DNA from 4 places in the Alkalihalobacterium alkalinitrilicum genome. Region 1 is predicted to be linked to each of the others. Evidence: riboswitches for the same ligand, from Rfam matches in the RefSeq annotation. Region 1 holds a riboswitch; each other region holds the start of a gene.
What was found. A riboswitch is a leader RNA that binds a small molecule or an ion and turns the genes downstream of it on or off. The one in region 1 is predicted to bind lysine.
Positions count from the first base shown of each region.

Region 2: another riboswitch for lysine. It lies ahead of BK574_RS21025 (Na+/H+ antiporter NhaC family protein); the one in region 1 lies ahead of BK574_RS22615 (aspartate kinase).
Region 3: another riboswitch for lysine. It lies ahead of dapA (4-hydroxy-tetrahydrodipicolinate synthase); the one in region 1 lies ahead of BK574_RS22615 (aspartate kinase).
Region 4: another riboswitch for lysine. It lies ahead of BK574_RS18735 (transporter substrate-binding domain-containing protein); the one in region 1 lies ahead of BK574_RS22615 (aspartate kinase).

Region 1 is NZ_KV917368.1:4,675,022-4,678,238, reverse strand. Features, by position in the region: gene BK574_RS22615 (aspartate kinase) at 1-1,078, opposite strand, end outside; lysine riboswitch at 1,186-1,371, opposite strand; gene uvrC (excinuclease ABC subunit UvrC) at 1,438-3,217, opposite strand, start outside.
Region 2 is NZ_KV917368.1:4,342,959-4,346,175, forward strand. Features, by position in the region: gene BK574_RS21015 (dihydrofolate reductase) at 1-93, shown strand, start outside; gene yunB (sporulation protein YunB) at 272-1,126, shown strand; lysine riboswitch at 1,327-1,499, shown strand; gene BK574_RS21025 (Na+/H+ antiporter NhaC family protein) at 1,699-3,217, shown strand, end outside.
Region 3 is NZ_KV917368.1:2,057,286-2,060,502, forward strand. Features, by position in the region: gene BK574_RS09515 (aspartyl-phosphate phosphatase Spo0E family protein) at 1-177, shown strand; gene BK574_RS09520 (YhcN/YlaJ family sporulation lipoprotein) at 399-989, opposite strand; lysine riboswitch at 1,159-1,346, shown strand; gene dapA (4-hydroxy-tetrahydrodipicolinate synthase) at 1,441-2,328, shown strand; gene BK574_RS09530 (DMT family transporter) at 2,426-3,217, opposite strand, start outside.
Region 4 is NZ_KV917368.1:3,840,687-3,843,903, forward strand. Features, by position in the region: gene BK574_RS18730 (M20/M25/M40 family metallo-hydrolase) at 1-1,142, opposite strand, end outside; lysine riboswitch at 1,351-1,532, shown strand; gene BK574_RS18735 (transporter substrate-binding domain-containing protein) at 1,640-2,443, shown strand; gene BK574_RS18740 (amino acid ABC transporter permease) at 2,494-3,171, shown strand; gene BK574_RS18745 (amino acid ABC transporter ATP-binding protein) at 3,168-3,217, shown strand, end outside.

The DNA.
Region 1 (3,217 bases):
ACATTTGCGCTGCTACACCAGGATTTGAAATCATCCCAGAACCGATAATCGACACTTTGGCCAAATCCCCTTCATGTACTACTTCTTCAAATTGAAGTTCCTCTTGGTGCTTTTTCAGTACAGATAAAGTCTCTTCTAACGATGAGCGACTCGTCGAAAACGAAACACTTGATTTTTGTTCAGCAATTTGATTTTGTATAATAATATCTACATTAATTCCATGGTTTGATAATAATGTAAACACGTCGGACAATGTTCCTATTTCGTTTGGTAAACCTGAAACTGTAATTTTCGTTACGTCATTTTCAAATGCAATTCCACGGACGACTAAATTTTGTTCCATTGAAACTTCCTCCTCGATTAAGGTTCCTACTTCTTCAACTATACTTGAAGCAACCATTAGCTTCACTTGATAATTTTTTGCAAACTCGACAGCTCTCGGATGTAAAACACCCGCACCTAAGTTAGCCATTTCTAACATTTCATCATAAGAAATTGAATGTAACTTTCTAGCTTCATCAATATAACGAGGGTCTGTCGTATATACCCCTGTTACATCCGTATAAATATCACATCGTTCTGCTTTCAATGCTGCGGCTAACGCAACGGCTGTCGTATCCGAACCGCCTCTGCCTAGCGTCGTAATTTCTCCATGTTCTGAAGATCCTTGAAATCCAGCGACAATAACCACATTCCCTAAAGAAAGCTGAGTTTCCATTTTCTCAGTTTGGATATCGATAATCCGAGCGCTTCCGTGGTTTTCTTCTGTTACAATACCAGCTTGCCACCCGGTCATTGAAATAGCTCCTAGTCCTCTTTGTTGAAGAGCCATAGCTAATAAAGAAATGGTCACTTGCTCCCCTGTTGTTAACAGCATATCCATTTCACGTTTACTCGGCTTGTCTGATATTTCAGATGCTAACGTCACTAATTGATCCGTTGTTTTACCCATCGCAGACACTACGACAACAACTTGATTTCCTTGTTCTACCGTCTTTGCCACACGGCCAGCAACATGCTCGATTCGTTCTACAGAACCAACCGATGTCCCACCGTATTTTTGTACTATAATTGACATGTTTTTCATCCTTTCATTTAGGGAGAAAGAAAACAAAAAAAGCAACAGAAAAGGATAAGTCCTCACCGTTGCTTGGAATACCAGAAGGTAATAGTTGTTCCCTTGCTCCGTGAGATAGTTCTCCACACAACTTTTGGGTTGGTTGCGTGACAGCCCTGCACTTGTTCAATACAGGTCCAGCATTAAGAGCGATGTAACTCTCAACACTTCGGCGAATTCCCCTTTCTGCAAAGGTCTTTGAACTCATCACCCTCACTTTGCTTACTATTGGTTTTCGCACCTCTACCACCACTTCAATTAATTAGAAGTTCGGTATATTTAGTTGTTCTTATTCTAGCAGAATAAAGTCGATATGACAATTACTTTTTCTGATCGTTACTATTCAATACACGTAAAATTTCGGTAGCGATTTTTTCTGGGATGGCTATTTTTTTATATTCTTCTATCGTTGCTTCTTTCATTTTTTTTATGGAACCAAAGTGTTTCAAAAGCTTTCTTCGTCTCTTTTCTCCTACACCTGGAATATCATCCAGTACAGATGAAAAAAGGGTTTTACTTCGAGCCTGTCGGTGAAATGTTATTGCAAACCGGTGGACCTCATCTTGTATTCTCTGCAATAAATAAAATTCGTGACTATCTCTTTTTAAAGGAACGACTTCGGGAGGATCACCCATTAGTAGCTGAGAAGTTCGATGTTTTTCATCTTTCGCTAAACCACACACTGGTATCGTTAATCCTAATTGATCTTCTAAAACACTTTGTGCGGCTGAAATTTGTCCTTTTCCGCCATCAATAACAATAAGGTCAGGAAATGGACCATTCTCTTTTAAAAGACGCAAATACCGACGATAAACGACTTCTCGCATGGATGCATAATCGTCAGGTCCTTCAACGTCTTTTACTTTATACTTTCTGTAATCCTTCTTACTCGGCTTTCCATCGACAAAAGTAATCATCGCAGATACGGGGTCGGTTCCTTGAATATTCGAATTATCAAACGCTTCTATTCGATAAGGTGTTGAAATTCCGAGGGCTTTCCCTAAATTTTCAACAGCTTTAATCGTTCGTTCTTCATTTCTTTCAATAAGTGTAAATTTTTCTTTTAGTGCTACTTCTGCATTTTTGGTCGCTAAATTTAAGAGATCTTTCTTTTTTCCTTTTTTCGGTTGCGCGACCTTTACTGAAAGTAATTGTTCAACTAAGTCAGCTTCAATTTCTTCAGGCACGAGAATTTCTGTTGGCTTCACATGATCTTTTTTTAAATAAAATTGCCCAATAAAGGTTAATACGTCATCAAGTGGATCTTGATAGAATGGAAAAATGGAAACATCTCTTTCGATCAACTTCCCTTGTCTCACAAAAAAGACTTGAACACACATCCACCCTTTATCATACGCATAAGCAAATACATCACGGTCGACTTTATCATTGATCGACATCTTTTGTTTTTCCATGACCATTTCCATTTGTTGAATCAAATCTCTTAACTCTTTAGCTCGTTCAAAATTTAATTCTTCTGCTGCTTTATTCATTTTATCGAACAATTGATTTTTGACAGCTTCATGTCCATATTTTAAAAACCTTGTAATTTCATGAACCATTTCTTGATTTTGTTCCTTCGTTACTTCCTGAACACATGGGGCCAAACACTGACCAATATGATAATAAAGACAAACTCGGTCTGGTAGTGTACTACATTTTCGCAAAGGATAAAGCCTATCTAGTAGCTTTTTTGTTTCAGTAGCTGCCCCTGCATTTGGATATGGTCCAAAATATTTTCCTCCATCTTTTTTTACATTACGTGTCGTAATTAAGCGGGGATGCTCTTCAGACGTAATCTTCAAATACGGATACGATTTATCATCTTTCAGCATTACGTTATACTTAGGTTCGTGTTTTTTGATTAAATTCATTTCCAGTATGAGTGCTTCAATATTAGATGATGTAATAATATATTCGAAATCGGCTATTTCACTTACGAGCCGTTGTGTTTTCGCATCATGTGTTCCAGTAAAGTATGAGCGTACTCGATTTTTAAGGACCTTTGCTTTACCAACATATATAATCGTCCCTTGACGATCTTTCATTAAATAACATCCTGGTTGATCTGGAAGTACCGCTAGCTTTTCTTTTAGAGTA
Region 2 (3,217 bases), 330 kb from region 1:
CATGAGGTATCGCGAGAAAAAGGGATGAAGGATGAGAAAAATCCATATGATTACTATTTTTCGGTTTACGAAAAGAAGAGAAATACACAGTAAGCTTATATAATTGATGAAGGCGCCAAACAAGCAGCGGCACACCTGCCAATTACATGAATGTATTCCAATAAAATTTAACAACGATCTCTATTACTTAATGAAAATAAGGTTGTCCCATTAAAATTAAGGTCAAGGCCGTCCCCCTTTTGCATATATTTTTGCAAAGGGGGTTTTTAGAGTGGTTCGTTTTAGACAGCGTGGGGTATGGAAAGGCCCTCTCCTTAAAAGAAAAAGAGGGAACGGTTTCCTCTTTAATCAAAACAAAGGGAGTATGAAAGGTCCGCTTCCATTTCGTTATGTTCTGCTATTATCTTTTGTTATTTTTATAGTTCTCACCGCACAAGGTTTATGGCTAGTAGAAAAAGGAATTCGGCCGACGCTTATTCACATTGCGAAGACAGAAACACAAGTATTAGGTACAGAAGCCATTAATGATGCGATTTCTAAAAAAATTGTAGAACAATTAGATATGGATGAACTACTGATCATTGAGAGAGATCAAAATGGAGATATTACGTTAATCACATTTAACTCTTCGATTGCTACAAGAGTCATGTCAGAAGCAGTACAAAGGGTGCAAAAGTATTTACGTTTGATGGAGCAAGGAAGAGTTCATGAACTTGGTCTTCCGGATGGTGTGGAAGTAGAGTTTAACGAAGAAGTGTACACGCAAGATGGAATTATTTATACAATCCCTTTAGGGCAAGCGACCAATAACGCATTATTAGCTCATTTAGGACCGCAAATTCCTGTACGATTTACCGCAATTGGGGATGTAAAGGCTAATATGAGGCATGAAGTCGAGAACACAGGTATCAATAATACGATGTTATCTTTGTATGTTGACCTTCAAGTCGATGTCAAAATCGTTATTCCATTTGCAACCGATATGGAAGTCGTTAAGACATCCATTCCTATTGGTATGACGTTAGTTCCAGGGAAAGTTCCCGAATATTACAATGTCGGTGGAACAGGTCCTGCACCTACGTTTATACGAGAATCTGATATTCAAGATGCTGTGAACAATCAGTGATTGTTGAGAAAGGGTGAATTCTTTATATCACGATACCTTGTTCTGTTTGCGAGATGTGTATGACTAAGAGTTCACTCTTTTAAAAAATAGAGCTTTACTTATCCTAACTTTTAGAAAAAATTACAATTGGCGTTTTACTAGAATAATGATATACTATAGCGTGGTTAAAGGAAAGTGAATAATTACACCTCATCAGTGTACGATGAGGTAGAGGCGCAAGTGCCATTAGTAGTCAGTTGGAGGATGACAACTGGGAGGATTGACGAAAGGGAAACTTGCCGAAGTGAAGGATTGCGTCTACAAACCTTTGCTGGGGTTACATTGAATAAGTGTAACACTGTCACAGTAGGTACTGTGGAGAACTACTTTAGTTGATGGGGAGCCAGAAACTGTTTATTCGAGAGGCTTACTCAAAAAAAGAGTCACCATTTCAACTGTGAAGTGAGTTGGCGCTTAAGAGTAGGCCTTTTTTTGGTTCCATTTCAAAAACAATAAAGGAATAGAACGACATCGATTTTCGCCACCTTGACGTAAAATCGTGTTTGTTTATCCAAACAATAGGAGGCTGTCAGATGGAAGCATCAATTTGGTCATTAATTCCTCCAGTCCTAGCGTTAGTTATGGTTATTTTGACGAGACGTGTATTAATTTCGCTCGGGACAGGAATTATTGTCGGTGCGTTATTACTGAACGGATTTGATCCGATCGGGAGCGTAACGCAAATATTTAGTATTATTGCTGCTATTTTTTACGTGGATGGAGCAATCAATGATTGGGAACTTTATATTATCTTTTTCTTATTATTACTAGGAATGCTGGCTTCATTAGTCGCACTTTCGGGTGGAAGTCGTGCCTTTGGCGAATGGGCATTAAAGCGTGTAAAAACAAGAGTTGGCGCACAATTAGTAACGGTTGTTTTAGGTATTATTATTTTCATTGATGATTATTTCAATAGTTTAACGGTTGGTAATGTGAGTCGTCCGTTAACAGACCGTCACCGGATTTCACGTTCAAAATTAGCGTATCTCGTAGACTCAACAGCTGCACCAATGTGTGTTATTTCACCCATTTCAAGCTGGGGAGCATTTATCATTACGATTATCGCAGGAATTTTAGCTACACATAGTGTTACGCAATACGAGGCACTTCAAGCGTTTTTACTTATTGTACCCATGAACTATTATGCGTTATTTGCGGTGTTGCTTGTATTAGCAGTAGCCTTGCTTAAACTAGATTATGGTGCAATGAAAAAGCATGAAACATTAGCAATGGAAACAGGAGAGGTTTTCGATAAAACAAAAGGAACACCTCCTGGGGAGAATATGGACGTTCAACCTGTTGATAATGGCAAAGTAAGAGACTTAGTTCTGCCGATTGTAACCTTAATCATCGGTACGGTTCTTTTTATGATCATTACAGGGATACAAGGGACAGAAGGCGATGCAACGGTTCTTGAAATTTTTGAAAATACAGATGTTGCAGCGGCTCTTGTTTACGGTGGTTTACTAGGTTTAGCTGTTGCTGTTATTTTAACGATGATGAAAAAAGTGTCTGCACGTGATTTTGGTGTTGGATTATGGGCTGGGATTAAATCCATGTTACCTGCCATCTACATTTTAATTTTCGCATGGACGATTATTGAGATTATCGGTGATCTTGGTACGGGAGAGTATTTAGCATCCTTGATTGACGGCAATATTCCTGTTGCTCTTTTACCTGTGATTGTTTTTATTATTGCGGGTGCAATGGCCTTTTCAACAGGTACATCTTGGGGAACGTTCGGGATGTTATTACCTATTGCAGGGGATATCGCAGCCACGTTAGATATTACAATGTTATTACCGATGCTTGCAGCTGTATTAGCGGGAGCGATCTTCGGGGACCATTGTTCACCGATTTCAGATACAACGATCTTATCGAGTACGGGAGCAGGTAGTCATCACATTGACCACGTCATTACACAGCTACCTTATGCCATTCTTGTGGCCGTTATCTCGATTGTCGGTTTCTTAGTGCTTGGATTTACTGGGAGTATGTTGCTCGGCTTTGTCGCATCATTCGTGGCATTTGCAGTATCCGTATTAGTTTTAA
Region 3 (3,217 bases), 2.6 Mb from region 1:
ATGGAGTGGAAGAAAATGTTATCTTATGCGATTGAACGAAAAAGAAACCAGATGGTTATATTAGCTGAAAAGTATGGTTATACTTCAGAAGCCACTGTAAAATGTAGTCAAGAGTTGGACAAGCTTTTAAATTTAGCTCAACAAACATCATCTATTGAAATAAAAATCGCAAAGTAACTTACCAATTTTTGTTTGTCTAATCTGATCACTATTAATGGTTATAAAAAAAGGAATAATCACACTGTGTTGATAAAGTTAAACCAACATGGTCAACTTGAAAAAAAGAGACTTATTTGAAAAGAGCCTGATAAAAAAGTGCCAGGTGTGCTCAAACACATCGTAGTTTTTACCGTACTCTAATGTGATTGAGGTGTCTGGACACTTATTAAATCAGACTTTTAATTTATTACTTTACCTCTCTCAAATGGCCGTTGAAGAATCCTTCCAAAATCTTGTAAATAGTTTCGAGCATCAATTCCTTCCTCATACGGCGCTCCATTTCTTAAAGTTTCAAGTTGTCTTTGAAATTCTGTAAATGCTTCATCATCATTGATTACACGAACTTCTGCATCATTAGCAACTTGTTCATAAACAGTTTCTTTTACTTTATTTTCAATATCCTCGTTCCAATCTTTTGTCGTATACACCCCAACTAAAATAATTCTACTTTGAATATATACATGAGCATCTTCCACTTCTTCTAATTGCAAAATTTGTCGAGTGAGAGGTCGATTACCTGTCGTCAACTCAATGTAGTCGACATTGTCTGTTCTCGTATTTGTTCCATGCCCTGTATTACTTCTAGAAGTAATTAATTGTCTACTTTCCAATGGGGTTCTCCCATTAATCGCCATTTTGGGGTCCAACTCAGGAACTTGTTGCTCTTCCTGTATTAATTGTTGATCTTGTGCGCCCATCCCAGGTGTACAACCTGTAATAACGACTATAACAAACATACATGTCAAAAAGCAGAAACATACTTTTTTCACGGTACACTCCCCTTTCTTTTATTATCCTGTAATTTTTATCTTAATATTAATCCTGTAAACTAAAGGAAAATAATAAAACTAAAAGAATTTTAACGATAACCATTGCAATCAATTCTACAATTTGTTAATGTAGACACAACAAATGAATATTCTTTACTTCTTAACACGAAGTGAGGATAGAGGTGCAAAGACCATAAGTAAGCAATGGGAGGAGGATGAGCTCTTTTGATCATTGTTGAAAGGGGGATTTGCCGAAGCCTAAAGTGCTCATATCGCTAAAGGCTGGTTCTGTATTGAATAAATGCAGGACTGTCATATAGTACCTAGTACCACACTATATGGAGAGCTATCTTACGCAGGAACAAGATCTAATTGTCATTCCTAGCAACAATGAGCAGCTCTCATTGTTGCTTTTTATTGTAATCAGAAATGCACTAAGGGGGAAAATATAATGAATTTTGGAAAAGTTTTAACCGCGATGGTAACACCGTTTGATGTATATGGCAATATCGACGTTCAAGCTACAGAACAATTAGTAAATCACTTAATTTCTAATGGAACGGATGGACTTGTTGTAGCGGGCACGACAGGGGAATCACCAACATTATCAACCGAGGAAAAGCTAACCTTATTTAAGCAAGTTGTTGAAATTACAAATGGTCGAGTACCAGTCATTGCTGGTACAGGATCTAATAACACTGCAGAATCGATTGAATTAACAAAACAAGCAGAAGAAATTGGTGTCGATGGTATCATGCTCGTTGCCCCTTATTATAATAAACCTTCTCAAGAAGGGTTATTTCAACATTTTAAAGCGATTGCGGAACAAACAAAGCTACCTGTAATGATCTACAATATTCCTGGACGTAGCGCAGTCAATATTTCAGCAGACACTACAATTCGATTATCACAAGTTCCAAATATCGTTGCTACAAAAGAAGCTAGCGGTAATTTAGAAGCGATGGCAAAAATTATCTCTGAAACAGACACTAATTTTAGCTTGTACAGCGGAGATGATAGCTTAACATTACCAATTTTATCAATTGGTGGAACTGGAATCGTTTCAGTATCATCTCATATTATTGGAAATGAAATGCAAAGTATGGTCACTAGTTTCTTAAAGGGTAATATATATGAAGCTGCTGAACAGCATCGCCAATTATTACCGATTATGAAAGCTTTATTTACAGCACCAAATCCAACACCTGTTAAAACAGCGTTAAATATGAAAGGAATTACTGTCGGCTCAGTTCGTCTTCCTCTTGTACCATTAACAGAAGAAGAACAACAGCAACTGCAAGCAACTATATTCCCAGAAGTATCCTACAACGTAGGGTAAAAAAGAAAAGCGGAAAAACCATTGTAGGTCTCCGCTTAACATCTTCATCTTATGAAAAACCGATGAGCGACATTGTAAAATGTCGTTCATCGGTTTTTTAACCCGCCTTTTGAACGGCTTGCTTTTTGTTATTAATTTTTTTCCTGATGTACTCATCAATGAAACCAGTTCCTAATAAAACACCTAGCACAATAAAAATAAAGCCTGTCAATTGCAATAATGTAATTTTTTCGCCTAACCATAGCGCTGAAAAAACTAATCCAAAAAAAGGCACAAAATTATTGAAGACAGCTGTCTGACCTGCCCCAAGTTGATGAATTGCCGCATTAAATAGAAAATGACCAAGAGCTGTCGCTACAATCGATGAAACTAAAAATATTCCCCAAATCCACCCCGTTAGTTCGAACATCTCCTTCGTCCCTGTTGGTTCAATAAAAAGACTAATAATAAACATGAAACTAGAACCGACTACAAGCATAACAGCAGTCATCACTCTCGAATCAAGCGTATTCGTTCCTTTCTTAATATAAATAAAAGAAACTGCCTGAACGAACATCGCCATAAAGATAGCAACATCACCAGAATTCACCGCTGTAAAACTTTCCCCGCTTTGCAAAATAATCGAACACACCCCAAAAAATGCGAGCACGATTCCAACAACTCTTAGTCGTGTTAACGAATCCTTTAGCATAAATGACGCCAAAATGGACGTTGTCAGCGGCAATAAGGCTAAGATTAATGCTCCATTCGAAGCGGTCGTTGTTGTTAATCCCCATGCTAAGAGAATATGGTGTGAACTCACTCCAAAGATCGTTGCTATGAGAATATACTTCCATTCTTGTTTCGATATCTTTCTTAGTCTTTTTATTAAAATACAAACAGAAAGCGC
Region 4 (3,217 bases), 830 kb from region 1:
AATTCACTCATATGGTTTACATACTCATAACCGTATTCTTCGATTAAGAGTTGATTCATTTCCTCGTACGTAAATACTCTAGGTTTCCATGGGAATTCAAAGTAAGGTTGATTACTTGCTTGACTGAATTGTTGGTATTTGCTCTTAAATTCTTTTAGAGCATTGTCAAAGGCGATTTCAGCTTGTTCTTTTAATAGCGATAATACATCTTTTGGTGACCACGAATGGATAAAGAAATTATAGTAAACATAAGCAGAAAGAGCCGTTTGTACGGTGTATGTTGGTTTTAAATCCATTTGTTTTAATGAAACAGGAGGTACTGTCGTTTCACCGAAAGCTTCATTACATAATTCTGGATTATAACTAATTTGTTTCGTTAACTCTGCTGCAATAAAATTCGGGTCAATTCCTTCAAAGCATGAACCTACATGTGTTTCGGCACCAGTGATAAAAAAGGAAGGGAGTAATTTCCCAACTGTACCTTTATAAATATACCGATTCACATCTCCTTCATAACGAGGCGAAACAAAATCTGAATTGATAGCAGCAACATAATCAAAATGATGTTCATCTTTTAAGCTTTTTAATTCTTTTAAGGCTGATAAAATCCCGTGAGAGCCATCTTCTTCATCACATTCTACGACAAGAAGGAGATTTCCCTCTAACTCCTCAGGATGTTCAGAGTAATATTTTAGAAGATATAGATGACTCGCTACACCACTTTTCATATCAAGTACGCCTCTACCAAATAAGTAATCTCCTGAGTTTAAATGGTTCTCTACCATAGGAGGGAGATCTTCTGTTTTGAGTGCTTTCATCAACTCTTCTGGGTAACAAGCCTTATCCTTGAGTTGATTAAAGTCGTCTATTCCGACTGTGTCCATATGTCCCATTAAAATGACCGTTTTATCACTTTTCTTTTTCGTTCCTTTAACAAAAGCAATTACATTATACCTTTCTTGTTCATCATCTATTGTTTTTTGCTTGGTCACAAATGTTGGGTTTTTAATAAAATACGGAAAAGAGGAAACTAAGGTGTAAATGGCTTGACTAATTTCTTTTTCTCCATCTGAATTTACGATACTTTCTATATTTACAAGCTGATTTGTTAAAAATAAAACTTCATCACGACAAGATAACATAAAGGCACTCCTTCATTATCATATACTGAATAAATATTAATCTAATATAATATCTATTTATTGATATAATAAAACAAGGTTGGAAGTCAAGTTGTTTTTCTGCTGTTATTTCCAAGGAAATCTTTCCATAAAACTTTTCTTGAATAATGTCTTTATTTACTTAATAATTATTTCGTAAAACTAAATATAAATCCTCATCAATCATAACGGATGGGGTAGAGGTCGCGGTTTATAAGAGTAATTTTGTTTGAGATAAGGTAATCGATGAGAACAAATGAAAGGATAAACTGCCGAAATTTTTATGTAAGCCTGTACATAAAAATTGGGGCTGCTTTCAAATAGAAGCAGAACTGTCACAACTATTAGTGGTTGTGAAGAGCTATCTTAGAAGGTTACTAGATGCGGGTAAATTCTTGGCACCGTATAATTATCATGGTGTTTTTTTTATGTCCAAATCTGCCTTCAACTTACTTTAGAAATTATTAGGGGGCTATATGATGAAAAAAGGATTATTTGCAGTAGTTGCTGCGATTGCTATGATGGCAATGAGTGCATGCGGTTCAAGTACGGAACCAGCAGAAACAGAAATTAGTGGAGAACATACAACTGCAGAAGTGAAACTAGTCAATGATGGGCAGCTATCATTTGCAATGAGTGGTTTATATCCACCGTTAAACTTCACTAAAGATGGAGAATTAACAGGATTTGATGTGGAAATTGGAAAAGAGATTTCTATACGTATTGGTCTTGAACCTAATCCTGTAACCAACCCTTGGGAGACAATTATTCAAGGACTTCGAGCGAACCATTATGATGCTATTATCGGAAGTATGACGGCAACAGAGGAAAGAATGGAACAAGTAGACTTTACGAACCCATACTATATTTCTGGGGCTCAAGTGTTTGTTAATGTAGGGGAAGAGGAAATTCAATCTACTGATGATTTAGTTGGTAAAACGATCGGTGTTATCCAATCGAGTACGTGGAGAGATATGGCTGAAGAGATCTCTGACAAAATTAAAGGATATCCAAGTGATGTTAATGCACTTCAAGATTTAGCGGTTGGCCGAATTGATGCAGTCATTACTGATAAAATTGTTGGTTTATCAGCGATGAATGAGCGTGGGTTAGATATTAAGCCTGTTGGTGACTTATTAAATGAAGATTTAATCGCGGTTGCTGTAAATAAGGGTAATGAAGAATTAATCAATCAAATAAATGAAGCAATTGCTTCTATGATAGAAGACGGAACGTACGAAGAAATCAGTATGAAATGGTTTGATGAGAACATTATGAAATAAGGGTGCGTGATTCACGTGCCTTTTTTTCTTAATAGGAGGGAGGAAATGATATGGGCTTTTTTGAAAGTATTTTAGATATTTTCCTTAGACACGGTGTATCGTTTTTAAATGCGGCTTGGATTACGATCGGTATTACAGCGGTGTCCTTAGTCATTGCAACCGTCATTGGAATTATTTTTGCTTTATTTAAAATATCATCTAGTAAAATATTAAATATAATTGCGGATGCCTATATTGGTGTTATTCGAGGAACGCCTTTAATTGTCCAAATTATGTTTTTATATTACGGAATTTCAAACATTATTCTACTTGATAATTTTACGGCTGGAGCATTGGCGCTTGGACTACACTCAGGTGCTTATATAGCTGAGATTTTTCGAGGAGCGATTCAATCGATTGACAAAGGTCAGATGGAAGCGGCAAGATCCCTTGGGATGTCGTATCCTTTAGCAATGAGGAAAGTTGTTTTTCCTCAAGCACTGAAACGAGCGATCCCTCCACTAGGGAATCAGTTTATTATTGGCTTGAAAGACTCTTCATTAGTCGCTTATATAGCGGTTACTGATTTATTCAATACAGCCTTACAAGTTCAAGGGGAAAACTTCATGCCTTTTGAAACATATTTTGTAGTCGGAATGTATTATTTAATTCTTGTGTTAATTTTCACGAAGATCTTAAATCGAATTGAGAATAAATTAGACGTTTCAAAAGAGGTGAAAGCAGCATGATTAAAGTAACGAATCTCGTTAAATCATTTGGTGATCTACAAGTATT